Regions from separate parts of the Streptomyces alboniger genome, predicted to be linked through region 2. Evidence: riboswitches for the same ligand, from Rfam matches in the RefSeq annotation. Region 2 holds a riboswitch; the other holds the start of a gene.
What was found. A riboswitch is a leader RNA that binds a small molecule or an ion and turns the genes downstream of it on or off. The one in region 2 is predicted to bind cyclic di-AMP.
Positions count from the first base shown of each region.

Region 1 (7,370 bases), 1.3 Mb from region 2:
CCGCATGGGCGTACGAGAATCGATCATCGGCCGCATGCAGCGCAACGGCGGCACGGCGCGCCTGCGCGCGGTGCCGGGCGGCGGCACGGAAGTCGAGCTGGTAATGGAGAGGACGGCGACGACATGAGCGACGCGACCGAGGCGGGCGAACCCGCGGAGCCAACGGGGTCGGACGAGGGCGGTGCGGGCGGGCGTCGCGTGCGAGTCGTCCTGGTCGACGACCACCGGATGTTCCGTACGGGAGTGCAGGCGGAGATCGGCCGGACCGACATCACCGGCGTCGAGGTGGTCGGCGAGGCCGCCGACGTCGACCAGGCGGTCACGGTGATCACAGCCGCGCGCCCCGAGGTCGTGCTCCTGGACGTGCACCTTCCCGGTGGTGGGGGCGTGGAAGTGCTGCGCCGGTGCTCGCCGTTGATGGCCGACGCGGGGAATCCGGTGCGCTTCCTCGCGCTCTCGGTCTCCGACGCCGCCGAGGACGTCATCGGTGTCATCCGCGGCGGCGCCCGCGGCTATGTCACCAAGACCATCACCGGCACCGACCTGGTGGACTCCATCTTCCGTGTGCAGGAAGGCGACGCGGTGTTCTCGCCACGGCTGGCGGGCTTCGTCCTGGACGCCTTCGCCTCGACGGACGCGCCGCCGGTCGACGAGGACCTGGACCGTCTCACGCAGCGGGAGAGGGAGGTGCTGCGGCTGATCGCGCGCGGATACGCGTACAAGGAGATCGCCAAGCAGCTCTACATCTCCGTGAAGACGGTCGAGTCGCACGTCTCGGCGGTCCTGAGGAAGCTTCAGCTCTCCAATCGCCATGAGCTGACGCGGTGGGCGACGGCGCGACGGCTGGTCTGAGCCTTCTCAGTCCCGTCTGAGCGTTCCTTGGTGACGGGTGCCGACGGGCGTCGGTGCCGGGCCCAGCTTCCGGAGCGCCCAGCGGTAGTGGCCGGCGGCCTTCGTGCAGCCCACGAGGCCCGTGAGCCACAGGATCAGGCCCGCGCCCATGCCGAGGACGACGTCGGCGTAGGTCTCGCGGCCCGGTTCGGCGTACGCGGCCGCGGCGAAGGACGCCCACAGGCCGAGCGTGCACAGGGCGAGGGAGGACAGGAGCCACAGGAGGCTGAGGCCGGGGGAGCGCAGGCGGGCGTCGGACGCGGGATGGCGGTCCAGCGCGAGCCAGGCTTCGGAGAGTTCCCGTATGCGCCGGTCGCGGCGGATGCCGAGGACGACGCCGACCACCGCCGGGCCGAGCGCCGCGAGTCCGAGGACGGCGAGGACCGGGCCGAGGATGATCCCCGTGGCGTCCTTCTCCTCGATGTGCTTGAGCGGCTGCACGAGCAGGGCCCAGCCGATGACGGCGCCGAACCCGCACAGCCACAGCAGGAGCAGCCGGTGCACGCCCAGGTGCCGCCCGCGCAGATCGTGGAGGGCCAGGCCGCGGTCCATGAGCATCGTCTGCCGGTCCGGCCAGGTGCGCAGATGCACGGGAGGGGGAGGCGGCGGCAGCGTACGACTGGGCATGGACCCGACATTACTTGGGTCGCGAGGGCAGGTTCACGCCACCCGGGTGGCGCCCGCGAACGGCATCTGGTCGATCGGCGCGAGCCGTACGGGAGCGCTCGGGTTCGGGGCGTGGATCATCTGGCCGTTCCCGACGTAGATGCCGACGTGACTGATGCCCGAGTAGAAGAACACCAGGTCACCGGGGCGCAGCGCCGAGCGTGGCACGCGCTCGCCCGCGGCGATCTGGGCGTACGTGGTGCGGGGCAGTGAGACGCCCGCCGAGCGGTAGGCGGCCTGCGTCAGGCCCGAGCAGTCGAAGGCGCTCGGACCCGTCGCGCCCCACACGTAGGGGCTGCCGATCGCTTTGTACGCGTAGGAAACAGCTGCGGCGGCACGGGCGTTGGGAGTCCTCGCCGCGCTGCCCGGCCGAGGGGCGCGGGCGCCGGGGGCGGCGGTGCGGGTGTCCGAGCGGGCGGCGTCGCCCTCGTCGCCCTCGTCGCCCGCGAACTCCGCACGCTGCTTCTCGGTGAGCTGGGCCAGCAGTCGCTTGGCCTCGCCGAGCTTGGTGGTGACGGTCTTCTTGTGCTTCCTCAGTTCCGCCTGGCGCGAGCGGAGGGTGGACAGGCGGCCGTCGGCCTCGGCGCGCACTTGGTCGACCTCCTGGAGCTTCCTGCGTACGCCGCCGATGGCCGCGGCCTGGCGGCTGCCGGCCCGGTCGGCCAGCGAAGCGCGGTCCAGGAACTGCTCGGGGTCCGAGGAGAGCGCGAGTTGGACGGACGGGTCGATGCCGCCCGCGCGGTACTGGGCGGCCGCGTATGAACCCAGCGCGGCACGGGCGGAGTTGAGTTTCTCCTGCTTGCGGGCCGCCTCGTCGCGCAGCTCACCGAGCGACTTCTCGGCCTTCTCGGCCTTCTCCTTCGCGCCGTTGTACTTCTCGGTGGCGACCTCCGCCTCGCGGTAGAGCGCGTCGACCTTCGCCTTCACCGCGGCGGGGCTGAGCCGTGGGTCCGCGTGTCCCGAGCCTTCGAGGGCGGTCGCCGAGGCGGCTCCCGCGAGGGCGAGGGTGGCGGCGGTGCGGGCCGTGCGGCCGCTGAGCGAGCGCTGTCTGGGCTTGCGGTGCGCTGCCACGAGGGGCTCCTTCGCTGGCCGGCGGCGGCCCACACAGGGGGAGCGGGCCGCCGCCGGGTTTCTCGGCGGTGGTGGCCGACTGCCGCCCCGGGAGGGCGGCGGTGGGGAGCCGGTCACCTGGTGGAGGACGCTAAACCTGGTCGTCACGGCTTGGTGACGGATTGTGCGTAATGGGCGGCAGTGGGCGGAAGGGCGACTGCGTCTGTCCGTGCCGACAATCGATCGAAGCCCTGTTCACGCGTAACTATGACCAATGTGGCGATTACGGCCTACCTGTCCGTCGGCGGGTGGTAAGGGACCACCTGCGGCAGGCGGCAGGGGACCCGGCTAGGCTCCGGCCTCATGGACGTACTCATCCATCTCTTCGTCGGCCTGCACATCATCGGCATCGCCTCGCTCCTGGGCGGCTTCCTCACCCAGATGAAGCAGATGGGCCAGGGCGCCGCCCGCTTCAGCCCCGCGATGCTCCACGGCGCGCTGACCATGCTCGTCACCGGAGTGGTCCTGGTGGGCCTCAACCAGGCGGACGACAACGCCGTCAACAACCTCAAGATCGGCATCAAGATGGCCGTGCTGATCGTGATCCTCGCGCTGGTCTACGTGAAGCGGGACGAGGAGAAGGTGGACAAGGGTGTCTTCGGTGCGGTGGGGCTGCTGACCACGGCGAACATTTTCATCGCCGTCCTGTGGACCTGATCCCCGCTGACGACCCTCTACGCGCGCGTGGCCCGCACTCTCCCGGGAGAGTGCGGGCCACGCGCGCGTAGAGGGTCGTAGAGGGTGCTTCTTGTGGTTACGCCGGGCGCACCACGCTGTGGATCGGCATGTAGTAGATCGACTCGACGCGTACGTTGGCGCCCGGCTTCGGGGCGTGGATCATCTTGCCGTCGCCGATGTAGATCCCCACATGGCTGATGTCGTCGTAGAAGAAGACCAGGTCGCCGGGGGCGGCATCGGCGGTCTTCACGGTCGTGCCGACCTTCACCTGGTCCCACGTGGTGCGCGGCAGGGAGATCCCCGCGGCCTTCCAGGCGTCCTGGGTGAGCCCGGAGCAGTCGTAGGAGTCGGGTCCCGTGGCGCCCCAGACGTACGGCTTGCCGATCTGGGCCTCCGCGAAGCCGATGACCTTCGCGGCCTTCGTGGCGCCCGAGCCGGGCTCGGCGCCCGGACCCGGACCCGAACCGGTGTCCGGCCCGGAGGAGCCCTGGCCCCCTCCCCGCTCCTTCTCCCGCTCCTTCTCCCGCTCCTTCTGCGCCGCCTCTTCCGCCTTGCGCTTGCGCTCCGCCTCCGCGGCCTGCTCGCGGGCCAGCTCCTCGGCCTTCCGCTTGGCCTCCCGCTCCTTCTTCCGCTCGATCGCGGCGAGCCGCGCCTTCTCCTCGGCGGTCAGCTCCGACAGCAGTGCGCGCGCCTCGCCCAGCTTCCTCTGGACGGTCCGCTTGCTCGTCCTGAGGTCGTCCCGGGACTCGCTCAGCGTCTTGAGGCTCTTCGCGGCCTTCGTACGCTGCTTCGTCGCCGACGCCTGCTCCGCCTGGTACTCGTCGACGGCCTTCTTCTGCCGGGAGGTCAGGCGGTCCGCCAGGTGGTTCTGGTCGAAGTAGCCCTGAGGGTCGTTGGCGAGCATCATCGTGGCGGTCTCGGAGGCGGCGCCGGTGCGGTACTGCGCGGCGGCGAAGGAGCCCAGCTCCTGGCGCGCCTCGTTCAGCTTGTCCGCGCGCCTGGCCACGCCGTCGAGCAGACGGTCGACCTTCTTGCGCTGCTTCTCGGTCTTCTCCTTGGCCGAGTTGTACCTCTGGGTGGCCACGCCCGCCTGGTGGTAGAGGTCGTCGACCTTCTTCTTCACCTCGTCGAGGCTGGGCTCCACCGGCGCGGAGGGTGCTGTCGGCGCGGCGGGTGCTGCCTGCGCGCTCTGCGACAGGAGCGCCACGGACGTGAGGGCGGCCGTGGTGATACCGACGGCGGGGGTGGTGCGTATGCCGGCTGACCGGCCCCGCGGCTTGCGGTGCGACGCCAAGGGAGGCGACTCCTTCCGTAGACCGCCTACCGGGTTAGCTGTCGGGTTCGGGCGGGTGGTCCGGAAGGTTGCCCTACAGTCCCGTACGAAGTACGGGACCGATTCACCCCAAGTTTTCGGTGGGTCCCCGGTTCCGAACACGTCGGACTCGGCGGGGGCCACCCGTTCCCGGCGGGGTTCGCCGGTGGGGGACGTGCGGCCCGCGGAGCACGCTAACCAACCTGTGTGGCACGTGTGAAGGTTGATGTTCGATATGCCCGATACATTTTCGTGACTTTACGAGCGTCAGGACGGGCGCCCGCAGCGGAGTGGCGGAGCGTGACCGGGTGCGGCCGGGGCGTGAACGGGCCCGGGGTGGCCGGAACCCGGGGCGGGTTGTCAGTGGGGCCGCCTAGACTCGGGAGGCGATGAGCAGCCTCTTTGATGACAGCTTCCTGGCGGACATGCGGCCTTCCCGGGCCGCGGACGAAGAACCCCCGCCGCCGCCCGAGGACAGCGCTCCGGAACCGGTTCCGGACGACTTGTTCAGCGGGAAGTTCGACGTGCCCATGACCCGGGACTCGCACTACCGCGACGGAGCCCCGCGCCCGGTCATCGACCCGGCCGCGCTCCTGGAGGGGCTGAACGAGAACCAGCGCGCGGCCGTCGTGCACGCGGGCTCCCCGCTGCTCATCGTCGCCGGCGCCGGTTCCGGCAAGACCCGCGTACTGACCCACCGCATCGCGTACCTCCTCGCCGAGCGCGGTGTCCACCCCGGCCAGATCCTCGCGATCACGTTCACGAACAAGGCCGCGGGCGAGATGAAGGAGCGCGTCGAGCAGCTCGTCGGCCCCCGGGCCAACGCGATGTGGGTATCGACCTTCCACAGCGCCTGCGTCCGCATCCTGCGGCGCGAGTACAAGAAGCTGGGCTTCACGTCCTCCTTCTCGATCTACGACGCCGCGGACTCCAAGCGTCTGATGGCCCTGGTCTGCCGCGACCTGGACCTCGACCCGAAGAAGTTCCCGCCGAAGTCCTTCAGCGCCAAGATCTCGAACCTGAAGAACGAGCTGATCGACGAGGAGGACTTCGCCGCCCAGGCCGCCGACGGTTTCGAGAAGACCCTCGCCGAGGCCTACGCCATGTACCAGTCCCGCCTGCGCGAGGCGAACGCGCTGGACTTCGACGACCTGATCATGACGACGGTCCACCTCCTGCGCGCCTTCCCGGACGTCGCCGAGCACTACCGCCGCCGCTTCCGGCACGTCATGGTCGACGAGTACCAGGACACGAACCACGCCCAGTACGCCCTGGTGCGCGAGCTGGTCGGCCCCTCCGGAGGCGAGGGTGACGACCCCGCGGAGCTGTGTGTGGTGGGTGACGCGGACCAGTCGATCTACGCCTTCCGCGGCGCCACCATCCGCAACATCCTCCAGTTCGAGGAGGACTACACCGACGCGACGACGATCCTCCTGGAGCAGAACTACCGCTCCACGCAGACGATCCTGACCGCCGCGAACGCGGTCATCGAGCGGAACGAAAGCCGCCGCCCGAAGAACCTGTGGACCAACCAGGGCGCGGGCGCCCGCATCACCGGCTACGTGGCCGACACCGAGCACGACGAGGCGCAGTTCGTCGCCGACGAGATCGACCGCCTCACGGACGCGGGCGACGCGAAGGCCGGCGACGTCGCGATCTTCTACCGTACGAACGCCCAGTCCCGCGTCTTCGAAGAGATCTTCATCCGCGTCGGCCTGCCCTACAAGGTCGTCGGCGGCGTCCGCTTCTACGAGCGCAAGGAGGTCCGCGATGTGCTGGCCTACCTGCGCGTTCTCGCCAACCCCGAGGACGCGGTGCCGCTGCGGCGCATCCTCAACGTCCCCAAGAGGGGCATCGGCGACCGCGCCGAGGCGATGATCGACGCGCTCTCGCAGCGCGAGAAGATCTCCTTCCCGCAGGCGCTGCGCCGCGTCGACGAGGCGTACGGCATGGCGGCCCGCTCGACCAACGCCGTCAAGCGGTTCAACACGCTCATGGAAGAGCTGCGCACCGTCGTCGAGTCCGGCGCGGGCCCGGCCGTCGTCCTGGAGGCCGTCCTCGAACGGACCGGCTACCTCGCCGAGTTGCAGGCCTCGACCGACCCGCAGGACGAGACCCGCATCGAGAACCTCCAGGAACTCGCCGCCGTGGCACTGGAGTTCGAGCAGGAGTACGCCCAGGCCCAGGCGGCGCAGGCCGAGGGCGACGAGGGGCCCGCCCCGGCCGGCACCCTCTCCGACTTCCTGGAGCGCGTCGCGCTCGTCGCCGACTCCGACCAGATTCCGGATGAGGAGGACGACGGCTCCGGAGTCATCACTCTCATGACGCTGCACACCGCCAAGGGACTCGAATTCCCCGTGGTGTTCCTGACCGGCATGGAGGACGGCGTCTTCCCGCACATGCGCTCCCTCGGCCAGGTCAAGGAGCTGGAGGAGGAGCGCCGCCTCGCCTATGTCGGCATCACGCGCGCGCGTGAGCGGCTCTACCTCACCCGGTCCTCGATGCGCAGCGCCTGGGGCCAGCCCTCGTACAACCCGCCCTCACGCTTCCTCGAAGAGATTCCGGAAACCCATCTGGACTGGAAGCGGAAGGGCTCCGTCGGCGCCCCCGCCTCGTCCGGTCCCGCCGCGGGCATCGCCTCGTCGCTGTCGTCCTCGCGTTCGCGCACGGGTGGGGCGCAGGGCTTCGCCACGCGCCGCGCCTCGGAGAAGCC
Region 1 covers NZ_CP023695.1:4,757,955-4,765,324, forward strand. Annotated here, with positions in the region: gene CP975_RS21375 (ATP-binding protein) at 1-127, shown strand, start outside; gene CP975_RS21380 (LuxR C-terminal-related transcriptional regulator) at 124-852, shown strand; gene CP975_RS21385 (hypothetical protein) at 859-1,518, opposite strand; gene CP975_RS21390 (C40 family peptidase) at 1,552-2,628, opposite strand; gene CP975_RS21395 (hypothetical protein) at 2,971-3,324, shown strand; gene CP975_RS21400 (C40 family peptidase) at 3,422-4,639, opposite strand; cyclic di-AMP (ydaO/yuaA leader) riboswitch at 4,648-4,803, opposite strand; gene pcrA (DNA helicase PcrA) at 5,047-7,370, shown strand, end outside.
Region 1: it holds a riboswitch for cyclic di-AMP, as region 2 does, so the genes downstream of both, CP975_RS21400 (C40 family peptidase) here and CP975_RS26905 (M23 family metallopeptidase) in region 2, are expected to answer to the same signal.

Region 2 (7,370 bases):
ACCGTGGGAGCGGTCGGTGAGGTCCTTGACGTCGGCGATGCCCTGGAGCTTCTTCGCGCCGACCAGGTCCTTGATCTTCGAGATGACCTTCTCGGGGCCTACGGAGAAGGGCAGTTCCGTGACGATGAGGCCCTTGCGGCGCGCTGTCACGTTCTCCACGGTCACCGTCGCGCGGATCTTGAAGGAGCCGCGGCCCGATTCGTACGCGTCCTTGATGCCCGTCAGGCCGACGATCTTGCCGCCCGTGGGCAGGTCGGGGCCCGGGACGAACTTCATCAGCGTCTCGAGGTCGGCCCCCGGGTGCTTGATGAGATGGCGGGCCGCGGCGATGACCTCGCCGAGGTTGTGCGGCGGCATGTTCGTCGCCATGCCTACCGCGATGCCCGACGCGCCGTTGACCAGGAGGTTCGGATACGCCGCCGGGAGGGCGGACGGCTCCATCTCCTGGCCGTCGTAGTTCGGCTCGAAGTCGACGGTGTTCTCGTCGATCGACTCCGTCATCAGGGAGGTGGCGTCGGCCATCTTGCACTCGGTGTACCGCATGGCGGCCGGCGGGTCGTCGTTGCCGAGCGATCCGAAGTTGCCGTGGCCGTCCACCAGGGGGAGGCGCATCGAGAAGGGCTGGGCCATGCGCACCAGCGCGTCGTAGATCGACGCGTCGCCGTGGGGGTGCAACTTACCCATGACCTCGCCGACGACGCGGGCGCACTTCACATAGCCGCGGTCGGGGCGCAGGCCCATCTCGTTCATCTGGTAGACGATCCTGCGGTGCACCGGCTTCATGCCGTCGCGGGCATCAGGCAGGGCCCGGGAGTAGATGACCGAATACGCGTACTCGAGGAAGGAGCCCTGCATCTCGTCGACGACGTCGATGTCGAGGATCTTCTCCTCGAACGAGTCGTCGGGCGGCGGGGTCTTCGTGCTGCGGCGGGCCATCGCTGCTGCGGCTCCTTCACCAACAAGTGCGGGATCTGACGCCGACCATTGTGGACTGTCCCACTGACAACGCCGACCACGACCCGTGCGTCGGCGGCATCACTCCTGACTACGCCGAGGGCGGACCGGGAACTTCGTCAGGTGTCCGCACGCTTGCATACAGTGGCAGGACTGGCAGCAATTGTTCTGAACCCAGCGATGATCACGACGATCCAGCGATCGAAGGGACGTACATGCCCATGGGTCACACGGCCACAGCCGAGGCCGGCTCCGGCGGCCTGACAGCGACCGAGCACCGGCTGGCCAATGGCCTGCGCGTGGTGCTCTCCGAGGACCACCTGACCCCGGTCGCCGCGGTCTGCCTCTGGTACGACGTCGGCTCCCGCCACGAGGTCAAGGGGCGAACCGGCCTCGCTCACCTTTTCGAGCACCTGATGTTCCAGGGCTCGAAGCAGGTGCCCGGCAACGGCCACTTCGAGTTGGTCCAGGGCGCGGGCGGCTCGCTCAACGGCACGACGAGCTTCGAGCGCACCAACTACTTCGAGACGATGCCCGCCCACCAGTTGGAGCTGGCCCTGTGGCTCGAGGCCGACCGGATGGGCTCGCTGCTCTCCGCGCTCGACGAGGAGTCCATGGAGAACCAGCGCGACGTCGTCAAGAACGAGCGCCGCCAGCGCTACGACAACGTCCCGTACGGGACCGCCTTCGAGAAGCTGACCGCGCTCTCGTACCCGGAGGGCCACCCCTACCACCACACACCGATCGGCTCCATGGCCGACCTGGACGCGGCCACCCTTGAGGACGCCCGCGCGTTCTTCCGCACGTACTACGCGCCCAACAACGCGGTGCTGTCGGTCGTCGGCGACATCGACCCGGAGCAGACGCTCGCCTGGGTCGAGAAGTACTTCGGGTCGATCCCCTCCCACGACGGCAAACAGCCCCCGCGGGACGGCTCCCTCCCGGAGCGCATCGGCGAGGAGCTGCGCGAGGTCGTCGAGGAGGAGGTCCCGGCGCGCGCCCTGATGGCCGCCTACCGCCTCCCCGAGGACGGCACGCGCGCGTGCGACGCGGCCGACCTGGCGCTGACCGTCCTCGGCAGCGGCGACTCCTCCCGGCTCTACAACCGGCTCGTGCGCCGCGACCGTACCGCCGTCGCGGCCGGGTTCGGGCTGCTGCGCCTGGCCGGCGCGCCCTCGCTCGGCTGGTTGGACGTGAAGACCTCCGGCGATGTCGAGGTCCCGGTCATCGAGGCCGCCGTCGACGAGGAACTCGCCCGGTTCGCCGCGGAGGGTCCCACTCCGGAGGAGATGGAGCGCGCCCAGGCACAGCTGGAGCGCGAGTGGCTCGACCGGCTCGGCACGGTCGCGGGCCGCGCGGACGAACTCTGCCGGTACGCGGTCCTGTTCGGCGACCCGCAGCTCGCCCTCACCGCCGTCCAGCGCGTCCTGGACGTCACCGCGGAGGAGGTCCAGGAGGTCGCCAAGGCCCGCCTGCGCCCCGACAACCGCGCGGTCCTCGTGTACGAGCCCGTGACGGCCACCGACGGCGCCGACGAGACCGACGAGGAAGAGGAGGCGGCGAAGTGAGCGAGGCCGCGACGATGCAGTTCCACCCGCAGCCCCAGGCCGGCCAGGCCAAGCCGTGGGCCTTCCCCGCCCCCGAGCGCTCCACCCTGCCCAACGGCCTCACGGTGCTGCGCTGCGACCGCCCCGGCCAGCAGGTCGTCGCCGTCGAGGTCAACCTCGAGGCGCCTTTGGACGCCGAGCCGGAGGGCCTCGACGGCGTCGCCACCATCATGGCGAGGGCCTTCAACGAAGGCACCGACAAGCACTCCGCGGAGGAGTTCGCCGCCGAGCTCGACCGCTGCGGCGCCACGATGGACGCGCACGCCGACCACCCCGGCGTCCGGGTCTCCCTCGAAGTCCCGGTCTCCCGCCTCCCCAAGGCGCTCGGCCTGCTCTCCGACGCCCTGCGCGCCCCCGCCTTCGCGGACAGCGAGATCGAGCGCCTCGTCCGGAACCGCCTGGACGAGATCCCGCACGAGGCCGCCAATCCCGCGCGCCGCGCCGCCAAGGAGCTGTCCAGGCAGCTGTTCCCGGCGACCTCGCGCATCTCCCGCCCCCGCCAGGGCACCGAGGAGACGGTCACCGCCATCGACTCGGCCGCGGTGCGCGCCTTCTACGAGAAGCACGTCCGCCCCGCCACGGCCGCCCTGGTGGTCGTCGGCGACCTCGCGGGCACCGACCTGGACGCCGTCCTCGCGGACACCGTCGGCACCTGGACGGGCGGCACCGCCGAGGCCCGCCCGATGCCGCCGATCACCGCCGACGACACGGGCCGCGTCGTCATCGTGGACCGCCCCGGAGCCGTCCAGACGCAGCTCCTCATCGGCCGCATCGGCCCGGACCGGCACGACAGGATCTGGCCCGCCCAGGTCCTCGGCACGTACTGCCTGGGCGGCACCCTCACCTCCCGCCTGGACCGCGTCCTGCGCGAGGAGAAGGGATACACCTACGGCGTACGGGCGTTCAGCCAGGTCCTGCGCTCCGCCCCGGACGGCACGGGCGCCGCGATGCTCGCCATCAGCGGATCGGTGGACACCGAGTCCACGGGTCCCGCGCTCGACGACCTCTGGAAGGTCCTGCGCACGCTCGCCGCGGAGGGCCTGACCGACGCCGAGCGCGACGTGGCGGTGCAGAACCTGGTGGGCGTTGCCCCGCTCAAGTTCGAGATGGCCTCCTCCGTGGCCGCCACGCTCGCCGACCAGGTCGAGCAGAACCTCCCGGACGACTTCCAGGCGCAGCTCTACCGGCAGTTGGCGGCGACCGGCACCGTGGAGGCCACCGCGGCCGTCGTGAGCGCCTTCCCGGAGGACCACCTGGTGACGGTCCTCGTCGGGGATGCCGCACAGATCGAGGAGCCCGTCAGGGCGCTCGGCATCGGCGAAGTGAGTGTGGTCACGGGCTGAGTGACAGGTAGGACATATCGGGCCCCGGCGACCTTTTCGGCCGTCGGGGTCCCCATATGTCCGAATTCATATGGAGGTTGCCTGTCTGCCGTGTGGCGTGCGCTACAAAACTCGCGTTCTGTTTGTCGATTGACAGACGGCACGTTTAGCGTCAGTCCGTCTGTTCGTCACGCAGTACGTCGCACCCGCGGCACCGGACAGTCATCGCCGAGTCCCCGTACGGCGCGAGCCAGGGGAGCCGGGGACCCACATGTCCCCTGGGGTGAATCGGGCACCTTGCCGTCAGGCGAGGGGCTCGTAGGAGACCTTCCTGCTCCGAACCCGTCAGCTAACCCGGTAGGCGAGAAGGAAGGAAAGGATCAGCCGCTTCATGGCGTTCACCCGTGCCACCGGGAAGCACCGTCGTCCCAGCCGCCTCACCCGCACCACTGCGAACGTCGCGGGTGTCGCCGCGCTCACCACCACCGGCGTCATCGGCGGCATGGCCGCCCCCGCGCTCGCCGCCGCCGACGACGCGGCCCTCGAGCACACCGGACTCACCCAGGCGATATCCGTCGGCGGTTCACTCGCCGAGACGATCGACGCGCAGGCCGCCGCCCAGCGGCAGGCCGCCGACGACGCGGCCGCCGCCAAGCTGGCCGAAGCGGCCGCCAAGAAGAAGGCCGCGGAGGACAAGCGCAAGGCCGAGGCCGAGGCCAAGGTGAAGGCCAAGAAGGAGCGCGAGGCCAAGGAGCGCGCCGCCCGGGAGGCCGAGCGCAAGCGCCTGAACACCTACGTCTCCCCGATCGCCGGCTCGTACGTCTCCACGGGCTACCAGACCGGTGGCGCCATGTGGTCCTCCGGCAGCCACACGGGCGTCGACTTCCACGCCGCGTCCGGCACCACGGTCCACGCCGTCGGCGGCGGCACCGTCGTCGAGGCGGGCTGGGGCGGCGCCTACGGCAACAACGTCGTGATCAAGATGAACGACGGTACGTACACCCAGTACGGCCACATGTCGTCCCTCAGCGTCACCGTCGGCCAGACGGTCACCCCGGGCCAGCAGATAGGCCTCTCGGGCTCCACCGGCAACTCCAGTGGCCCGCACCTCCACTTCGAGGCCCGCACCGGCGCCGACTACGGCTCGGACATCGACCCCGTGGCGTACCTCCGCTCGCACGGCGTCAACGTCTGACCGCCCCGCACTTCACCGAAGGCCCCGGCTCCCCCGAGCCGGGGCCTTCGTCGTTTCCGGACCGCCCGTTTCCCGGCCCGTCCGCCTTTGGCCAAAAGATATCCATGGATTCCGGCCCGCCATCGGAAAATCCGATGCCCTGCAATAGAGTCGCTGAACGAGCGTCGGTCGACCGCGTTTCGCGGGGATTAAGGCGGAGGTCCGGTCATGCGCATTCCCGCGCACTCGGTATGCACGGCCATCCGGGACGACATTGTCTCCGGTGTCTACGAAAGGGGCGGTCGGCTCGCCGAGGAGCTTCTCGCGCGCCGGTACGGCGTCTCGCGCGTCCCTGTGCGCGAGGCCCTGCGCACCCTGGAGGCCGAGGGCTTCGTCGTCACGCGGCGGCACGCGGGCGCCTGTGTCGCCGAGCCCACGGAGCAGGAGGCCGCCGACCTCCTGGAGCTGCGCACGCTGCTCGAACCCCTCGCCGCGGCCCGCGCCGCCCAGCGCCGCACCGACGCGCACCTCAAGGTCCTGCGCGGCCTCGTCCGGCTGGGCCAGCAGCGGTCACGAAAGGGCCAGGGGGAGGATCTGCGCTCGCTGGACGGCTGGTTCCACGAGACGCTCGCCCAGGCATCCGGCAGCCCCGGCCTCATCACGCTGCTCACCCAGCTCCGGCACAAGATCGCCTGGATGTACGTCGTAGAGCCCCCGGCCGCGCCGGTCGAGTCCTGGGCCGAGCACGCGGCGATCGTCGACGCGGTGGCCCGCGGGGACGCAGACCGGGCCAGGGCGCTCACCACGAGCCACGCGGAGCGGGCGAACTCCGCGCACCGATTGCGCCATTCACCACGGGGCGGGCGTGACGCACCGCGGGGTGGCCGCGTGAGGGATATGCAACATGACGTAAACACGGCGGGCTTCCCGAGTTAACGCACATGTCGTATACAAAGAAGGTGCCGAGGAGAGCATCGCCGCGGGAATTTAGGAGCGGCTATTCGTGCTGCCCGAGGCGGCTATTTGTGCTTTCCGAATAAGTCTGCTGCCTTTCTCGGGAAAACGAAGGGCACCCATAAATCGACGAAGGGCCCACCCCGTATTCCAGGGTGGGCCCTTCGAAGGGAACTGCGTGGTTCAGACCGTCTCGGGGAGCTCCTCAAGGCCCTCCGCGACCAGCTTCGCCAGACGGTCGAGGGCGGCGTCCGCACCCTCGGCGTCGGAGGCGAGCACGATCTCCTCGCCGCCCTGGGCGCCCAGGCCGAGCACCGCGAGCATCGAGGCGGCGTTGACCGGGTTGCCGTCGGCCTTGGCGATCGTCACGGGGACGCCGGCGGCCGTGGCCGCGCGGACGAAGATGGAGGCGGGTCGGGCGTGGAGGCCCTCGGCCCAGCCGACGTTGACGCGGCGCTCAGCCATGTGTTGCTGCCCTTCCAGGTGTTTCACACTTGTCTAGACCAGTGTCTCATGCCGTCGCGAGTGCTCCGCCGGCCCGACGGCCCCTCCCAGCCTGCCCCGGTCCAGACGGCCCCGCGACCCGTACCCTGGCCCCATGCAGACCCCGTCGGATCAGCAGGATCGGCACGACTACCCCTCCCACTGGGAAGCCGATGTGGTGCTGCGTGACGGAGGCACCGCCCGGATCAGGCCCATCACCACCGAGGACGCGGACCGCCTGGTCAGCTTCTACGAGCAGGTCTCGGACGAGTCGAAGTACTACCGCTTCTTCGCCCCCTACCCCCGCCTGTCCGCCAAGGACGTGCGCCGCTTCACCCACCACGACCAGGTGGACCGGGTGGGGCTCGCGGCCACGGTGGGCGGTGAGTTCATCGCCACCGTCCGCTACGACCGCATCGACGAGCGCGGCATGGCCGCCAGCGCGCCCGCCGACGAGGCCGAGGTCGCCTTCCTCGTGCAGGACGCCCACCAGGGCCGTGGCGTGGCCTCCACGCTCCTCGAACACATCGCGGCGGTCGCCAGGGAGCGCGGCATCCGGCGCTTCGTGGCCGAGGTCCTGCCCGCCAACACCAAGATGATCAAGGTGTTCACGGACGCCGGCTACCAGCAGAAGCGCAGCTTCGAGGACGGCGTCGTACGCCTGGAGTTCGACCTGGAGCCCACCGACCGCTCGCTCGCCGTGCAGCGCGCCCGCGAGCAGCGTGCCGAGGGGCGCTCCGTGCAGCGGCTGCTGACGCCGCGCTCGGTCGCGGTGATCGGCGTGGGCCGTACCCCCGGAGGCGTGGGCCGCAGCGTACTGCGCAACCTCAAGGAGGCCGGGTTCACCGGGAGCCTGTACGCGGTGAACAGCGCGTT
Region 2 covers NZ_CP023695.1:6,023,778-6,031,147, forward strand. Annotated here, with positions in the region: gene CP975_RS26890 (DNA gyrase/topoisomerase IV subunit A) at 1-936, opposite strand, end outside; gene CP975_RS26895 (M16 family metallopeptidase) at 1,170-2,522, shown strand; gene CP975_RS26900 (M16 family metallopeptidase) at 2,519-3,904, shown strand; cyclic di-AMP (ydaO/yuaA leader) riboswitch at 4,100-4,261, shown strand; gene CP975_RS26905 (M23 family metallopeptidase) at 4,275-5,078, shown strand; gene CP975_RS26910 (GntR family transcriptional regulator) at 5,286-5,993, shown strand; gene CP975_RS26915 (HPr family phosphocarrier protein) at 6,195-6,476, opposite strand; gene CP975_RS26920 (bifunctional acetate--CoA ligase family protein/GNAT family N-acetyltransferase) at 6,610-7,370, shown strand, end outside.